DNA from 3 places in the Arthrobacter sp. RT-1 genome. Region 2 is predicted to be linked to each of the others. Evidence: riboswitches for the same ligand, from Rfam matches in the RefSeq annotation. Region 2 holds a riboswitch; each other region holds the start of a gene.
The links. Region 2 has a riboswitch for cyclic di-AMP ahead of DXK94_RS15955 (LysM domain-containing protein). Riboswitches for the same ligand answer to the same signal wherever they lie in the genome.
Positions count from the first base shown of each region.

Region 1: another riboswitch for cyclic di-AMP. It lies ahead of DXK94_RS21455 (hypothetical protein); the one in region 2 lies ahead of DXK94_RS15955 (LysM domain-containing protein).
Region 3: another riboswitch for cyclic di-AMP. It lies ahead of DXK94_RS05760 (C40 family peptidase); the one in region 2 lies ahead of DXK94_RS15955 (LysM domain-containing protein).

Region 1 covers NZ_QRGQ01000036.1:8,304-10,549, forward strand. Annotated here, with positions in the region: gene DXK94_RS17540 (YdeI/OmpD-associated family protein) at 1-64, opposite strand, end outside; gene DXK94_RS21455 (hypothetical protein) at 187-909, opposite strand; cyclic di-AMP (ydaO/yuaA leader) riboswitch at 913-1,075, opposite strand; gene DXK94_RS17550 (HAMP domain-containing sensor histidine kinase) at 1,170-2,246, opposite strand, start outside.
Region 2 covers NZ_QRGQ01000024.1:64,560-66,805, forward strand. Annotated here, with positions in the region: gene DXK94_RS15955 (LysM domain-containing protein) at 1-765, opposite strand, end outside; cyclic di-AMP (ydaO/yuaA leader) riboswitch at 769-938, opposite strand; gene DXK94_RS15960 (hypothetical protein) at 1,123-2,091, opposite strand; gene DXK94_RS15965 (lytic transglycosylase domain-containing protein) at 2,239-2,246, shown strand, end outside.
Region 3 covers NZ_QRGQ01000005.1:58,723-60,968, forward strand. Annotated here, with positions in the region: gene DXK94_RS05755 (M23 family metallopeptidase) at 1-819, shown strand; cyclic di-AMP (ydaO/yuaA leader) riboswitch at 942-1,126, shown strand; gene DXK94_RS05760 (C40 family peptidase) at 1,197-1,883, shown strand; gene DXK94_RS05765 (NlpC/P60 family protein) at 2,043-2,246, shown strand, end outside.

The DNA of each region.
Region 1 (2,246 bases), on a different contig from region 2:
CATGCTCGGGAACCTCAATGCCGGTCTTATTGCCGCTGCCCTGGATGGTGGTGGTGAACTTCATGGTTCAAAATAAACCAGGCCCCGGACCGGCTTCAACACAAGGGCTTCAACAGAAGCGGCCCCCTTCAACGGAAGAGGGCCGCTTCAACAGACTGGTGCCGCTTCAACGGCGGCAGCGCAGGCTTAGTACCAGTTGTTGGCGTAGTGGAAGTTCAGCGCGCCGCACGGGGACTGGTAACGCTCCTGGATGTAGTTCAGGCCCCAGTTGATCTGCGTGCGGTAGTTGGTGAGGTAGTCGGCCCCGGCGCTCGCCATCTTCTCGGCGGGCAGGGACTGCACGATGCCGTAGGCGCCGCTGCTGGGGTTGGTGGCCGTGGTGGTCCAGTCCGATTCCTTGTCCCACAGCGTCACCAGGCACTGCATCTGGTCCGCGGCCCAGCCGTAGGATGCCAGCTGGCTGGCTGCGTAGGCCTGGGCACCTGCGGGGTCATTAACCGCGACGACGGGAGCCGGCTCGGGTGCCGGTGCCGGTGCGGGCGCGGGTTCAGGGGCGGGTGCCGGAGCAGGTTCAGCCGGAGCAGGCTCGGGTGCGGGGGCCGGTGCCGGCTCCGCGGCCTGGGGCACAACGTTGATCGCGGGGGGCGCGGGTGACTCGGCCGGGTTGGACCGGATCTCGCTCTTCTCGATGCTCATCTGCGCGTCCGAATCCGCTGTGGACTGGGCGCTTGATGAGACCGTGGTCATGGCATCGGTGGCCTGGCCTGCGGCGCCTACTCCGACCAGCAGCGCACAGGACGCTGCCAGGACTGCGGCACGCTGGCCAAAGGTGAAGTTCTTGCCTTCAGGGCGCTCCGCATTGCTGTCAGAGCCGTTTTTCGGGCGCGGTTTTACCGGGAATTTGAACATGATTGATCGCCTCTCACACCTGCGGAGTTAGCTGTCGGGTTCGGATGAGGGCATCCGGCCACACGGAAAGATCACGTGCTGGCTTAACCCCAGGGCGGTACATGCCCGGGACGGTGGGTCCCCCGCCTCTGCCTTGGTCAATCGGGGAGATCCGGGAAGTGGCAGAGCTTGGCGTCATCCGGATATGCGGTCCGAACGGGAACCGCACCCAATCGACGGTACAGGAGTGCAGCGCTTAAGTCACATTTAGGTAACGGAGATCACGACGACGGCGCGTCGTCTTGCCCCTGTTGCTGCAGGCGTGGAAGTTGCAGGGCGAACTCCGTATGGCCTGGCCGTGACGTCACCGTTACCCGGCCGCCGTGGGCTTCCACGATTGACTGCACGATGGACAGGCCCAGGCCGCTGGTGCCTTCGGCCGCGGAGCCTCCCGCCTGGTCTCCCGAGCCTTTCCGGGCCGCGTCTGCGCGGGTGAAGCGTGAAAAGACATGGTCCACGAATGCGGCAGGGATACCCCCGCCGTCGTCCCTTACCGTTACGATCGCCGCACCCTCGGGCGAGGTGCCGACGCCGGTCACCACTGTGGTGCCGGACGGTGTGTGCTTGCGGGCGTTGGAGAGCAGGTTCACCAGCACCTGGCGCAGCTGGGAGGCATCGCCGTTGACCACCACCGGCTCATCGGGCAGCTCAAGGCGCCAGGTGTGTCCGGGGGCCATCACCTTTTCGTCACTGACGCTCTCCACCACGAGCTGCGTGAGGTCCACCTCGGTGAGTTTCAGCGGTTGCCCCTCGTCCAGGCGGGCGAGCAGCAGCAGGTCCTCCACCAGCGCCGTCATCCGTTCGGACTGGCTCTGCACCCTGGCCAGCGACTTCTGGCCGTCCGGCGTGAAGTCCTCCGTCATCCGCATCAGCTCGGTGTAGCCGCGGATGGCGGTCAGCGGGGTCCGCAGCTCGTGGGACGCGTCCGCCACGAACTGCCGCACCTTGGTCTCGCTCTTCTGCCGTGCCTGCAGCGCACTGGCCACGTTGTCCAGCATGAGGTTCAGCGCATGGCCAACGCTGCCCACTTCCGTTCCGGGGTTGGAGTTCGACGGCGGCACCCGCACCGCCAGCGCCACCTCACCGGCGTCGAGCGGCAGCTGTGACACCCGGGTGGCCACCTCGGAGAGCTGTTCCAGCGGCTTCATGGTGCGCCGGATCAGGATGGTTCCGGCCAGCCCCACCAGCAGCAGGCCCCCCAGCGAGACGAATACGAAGGTCCACACCAGCGACGTGAGGGTACTTTCCTTGCCGGCGAGGGGGAGCCCGGTCACCAGGACATCTCCGAAATTTGTTCT
Region 2 (2,246 bases):
GCCGTTGCCGGCGAAGACGCCCACGTGGCCGGCAGTGATCACCAGGTCACCCGGGGCGGGGGTGCCCACCACGGAGCCGTACTGGTAGAACTGGCCCGGGGCCAGGTCGCCCACGGACTTGCCAACGGCGCGGAGAGCCTTCTCCACCATGGCGGTGCAATCCTGCTGGACGCCGAGCTGGCCGTAGGCGTTGGCCAGGATGGCTGCGCCGGTGCCCGTTCCGGTGGCAACGGGAGCAGCCGGTGCCGGGGCCGGGGCCGGAGCGGGGGCGGTGGAGGCGTAGGAGATGTTCATGCCGGTGTTCGCGGGAGCTGATGCGGCCTGGACCGGAGCGGCGGCGGGTGCTGCGTATCCGGCGCCCGGGATGGTGATCTGGTCGCCCGGGTAGATGATGGTCGAGATGTCCAGCCCGTTGGCGGCGAGGACATCGTTGAGGCTGACGCCGTTGGCTGCCGAGATGGCGCCCAGGGTGTCACCGGAAACAACGGTGTGGACGTTGGCGGCGGCTGCTGCTGCGGGGGCGGCAACTGCGGCGGCGGGCGCCGAGTAGGCCTGGACGTTAGTGGCTTCGGTGCTGTCCGGGCCGGTCACGCCTGCATGGGCCGGAGCTCCGACGCCGAACGCAATGCCGGATGCAGCGGCAACTGCGAGGGCCGGGCGGCCGAGCGTCCGGGCCTGGGACTTGGCGGAAACAGCCAAACCCTGAAGCACGATCGAGCGGGCTGGAGTCGCGCGGTGACGGGCGGTGATGGAATTTTTTGACACGGTTGATCGCCTCTCCCATGCCTGCGGGGTGAGCTGTCGGGTTCGGGTTGGAGATACCCGGCCGAAAGCAACCCCGAACGGAACGAGGCGCTATCGACTTAACCCCAAGGCTTTGAAAAAGCCGCGGAAACTTGGTTCCCCCGTCCCTGCCAACAGGAAAGCGATTGAATCCCGTATCAGCGGCAGGGCTCGGCATGCTGAGGGGAATGTCCCGCTTGGGAGGGACACGTGAAAGACCATAACCCGCCCTGCAGCCGATTGTCACATTTGGATAACATACGAGGCCCTTCTCTCGGATTAAGCAATCGTCTTGACTGTCGGGCACGCTGCCGGGCTGACCTCGGCTGATAGCTTTTGTTAACCCTGCGCACAGGATCGCGTAACAAAGTCATAAAGTTGCGCACGTAACACCGCTCCTGCGGGAACGCGGATAGCTCCCTGCCGGGCGTCGACAGTGACCTGCAGAGGCAGCACAGTGCCCACCTTGTCCTCCGCAATGGCATGCGGGTCACAGCGGGCGGGGCGGATATGCAAGGGGAACTGACGGGGGACGTCACCCGCCGTGAGGGTGAGGTTTTCCGGCCAGGGATTCCGGGGCGCTTCGGCCAGCAGGGGAGTGCCGCCAATGCTCCGTATGGTCAGGGACCGGGCCGCCTGGTCCGGGTTTTTCCTATCTGCTGCCGGGTGCGGGGCCACCACAAGGTGGACGACGGCGGTGCGCGCGTCCGGCGCCACCTCCAGCTGCGTGCCCAGGCGGATGTCCGCCACGGCGGCTACTGCGGTGGCGAGGCAGAGTTCGCCATTGTTGCGCCGGAGGACCCCGAATGGATCAGAGGCGCTGAAGGTCAGTTGCCGCGGCCGGGACTGTCCGGGTGAGGTCACGAGGACGGTGGCCTTCGCCGTTTCCCCGTCCGGGGAGGGGCGCCCTTCGCATGTTGCAGCGGGAAGCGCCGCCGGCAGGCTTTTCGGCTGGCCGGGCGGCAGTTCGAGGTCATCCCCGGCGGGCATCCAGCTGATCGCTTCTTGAAAGAAGGCAGAGATGACTTCGGCCTGGATCAGCGTCACCGCAGCGTCTGACGTATTGGTGAGCTGCAGCTGGACCTCAGGCTTGCCATATTGGTCCCGCGACTGGTTTAGCTCGACAGCTATGGGTCCTTGCCCTGCTGTGGCAGTCGGTGTCTCCCCGGTAGTCTCCGGCGCCGGGGAGGATGTGCAGGCCGACGCTGCCTGTACCGTCGCCAGTGCTGCCGCCGCGGCCAGGACCCGCAGGCGGCGAGGGTGTGGACGGAGCACTCCAGTTCCTGCCGGTGCGCCATTCCCGCCCATGCCACAAGTCTAGGATCGGCACGCACGGACGGCGGAATCCTGTGCATGGCGACGAACGCTGGCATCAGCGTCGCCATCGCAAGAAAATGTAACGATGTGGCTACTGTGACTGATGGGGTCAGTCGGCCGCCGGTAGGCTTCGGAACTATGTCCCC
Region 3 (2,246 bases), on a different contig from region 2:
ATGCAGACCTCCAGGGGGCGCCGCCGCGCGGCCATCCCCGCTTCGACACCGCGTGTCGTCGAAGTCATCCACACGGAGCGCCCCCGCGATCTCCACCGTGATGCGCGCCGCCGTCGGGGTCCCTTCCAGCAGATCACCGAGTTTGCCTCCGCCAGCGGCATCGGCCAAAAAGCCGGTATTGCCCTTGCTGCCACCGGCCTGGTGCTGACCGTGACTGTTCCGGCCACCAGCCCCGTGATGGCCACCGACGCCGCAGGCACACCTGTCGCTGCCTCGGCAGTTACGCCCCAGCCGGCTGTCACAGCCGAGGCGGGAGCCCAGATTGACTTCAGCCGCTCGGCGGTTGTCACGCAGGCTGACCCGGACGGCAAGCTTAAGCAGCTCCTCAGTGCCCAGTCTGCCGGCGCCGTCTCGAGCGCCGCTTCTGCCGGGAGCCTTGGTGCCCCGCTCGCCACCATGTCCACTGCATCCCCCTTCGGCTACCGTGTCAGCCCCATCACCGGCGGCTCGGGCGACTTCCACCGGGGCCAGGATTATGTGGCACAGTGCGGCACCTCCGTCCTCGCTGCTGCCACCGGCACCGTGACATTTGTTGGCTGGCACCAGTACGGCGGTGGAAACCGCGTTGTGGTGGACCACGGCAACGGCCTGGAGACCACCTACAACCACCTGTCGTCCTTCAATGTGACAGAAGGCCAGACGGTCTCCCGCGGCGACGTTGTCGCGTTGAGCGGGACCACCGGAGCTTCCACCGGCTGCCATCTCCACTTTGAGGTGCAGGTCAACGGCGAAGTTGTCGATCCCACGCGCTGGCTTTAGTCAAATGAGTGCAATGTCTCACTTGGGTGTTACCAGCCGTGACCTGAATGTGACATTGCTGCAAAACTCCTGTACCGTCTAACTCGCGTCAACTTTTCCGAAGTTGACGCTCTTGAGTGGATTGCCTAGCTCTGCCACCGCTCAAGGTCCGTTCGCATTTCATCGTCTGGCAGGGGCGGGGGAACCAATTCTGGCCTTCTTCATGAAGGCCTTGGGGTTAAGTCGCAAAGCTTCCTTGGAAGCCGCGCGGCCGGGTGACTCCCATCCGAATCCGACAGCTCACCTCGCAGGCATTGGGAGAGGCTACCTTCGTGTCTTCACGCCATAATTCTGCGCGCCACCGTGCACAAACGGTTCGTACCAACCCTTTGGATGCCATGTCCAAGGCTGTTAGTGCCAATGCCGGGACAGTAGGTCGCCAGGCAGCAGTTGTCGCAGCTGCTTCCGGTCTTGTTCTTGGTATGGGGCTGCCTGCCACTGCAGCGGACACCACCGCTGGTGTCTCCGCTTCCACCGAGTCGGGTTCCGCGCAGACCGCCCTTGCCGTCACCGCCGAGCCCACCGCGACCGTTTCCTTCGAGCGTCCCGTGGTGACCACCATCGCTGCGCCGAAGATCGAGCCGGTCCGTGCCCAGTCCACCGACGCCGACGAAGCCGACGCCGACGATGATTCAGCTGCGGCCACCACTGCATCCACCGCAGAAAAGGCAGTGGCGGCGGCCAGCTCAGCAGCCACCTCCGGCCTCGCGGCCATCGCCTACACCGGCATCGGGAGCCCCTACGTCTGGGGCGGCACCACCCCCAACGGCTGGGACTGCTCAGGCTTCACCCAGTGGGTCTACGCCCAGGCCGGCATCAGCATCCCGCGCGTCAACGCCTGGACGGCCATGACACCCACCTCCACCCCGCAGCCGGGCGACCTGGTCATGCAGAATGGCGGCGCACACGTGGGCATCTACGTTGGCAACGGCATGATGATCAGCGCCCTCAACCCTTCCCAGGGCACGCTGCTGCACTCCGTGGCCGCCACCGGAACCTCCTCCTTCTACACCCTGGGCAAATAGTTCTTGGGAGCTTCGGCCCCGGGAACTATTTCTTTGCCCCCTGTTTTTCGCTAGATCACACATCCCCGTTCGGGGCGCGCCGACATACCCCCAAGATGCCGGCGCGTCCAAAACTCTCGGGCTGCCCACAGGCCCCGAGGAAATCGAAAGAGAGAACTGATGACTACTCGTGCTACCGCACGGCACCGCGCCGAGGTCACCAAAACCAACTCAATCGCCGTCATTGCCAAGGCTGTCGGCGATAACGCAGGCGGCGTGGGCCGCCAGGCCGCGGTTATTGCCGCCGCTTCCGGCCTGGTCCTGACCAGCGGCATTGCAGCCAACGCTGCTGATGCCAACATCCAGCGGGACTCCGCTTCCGCC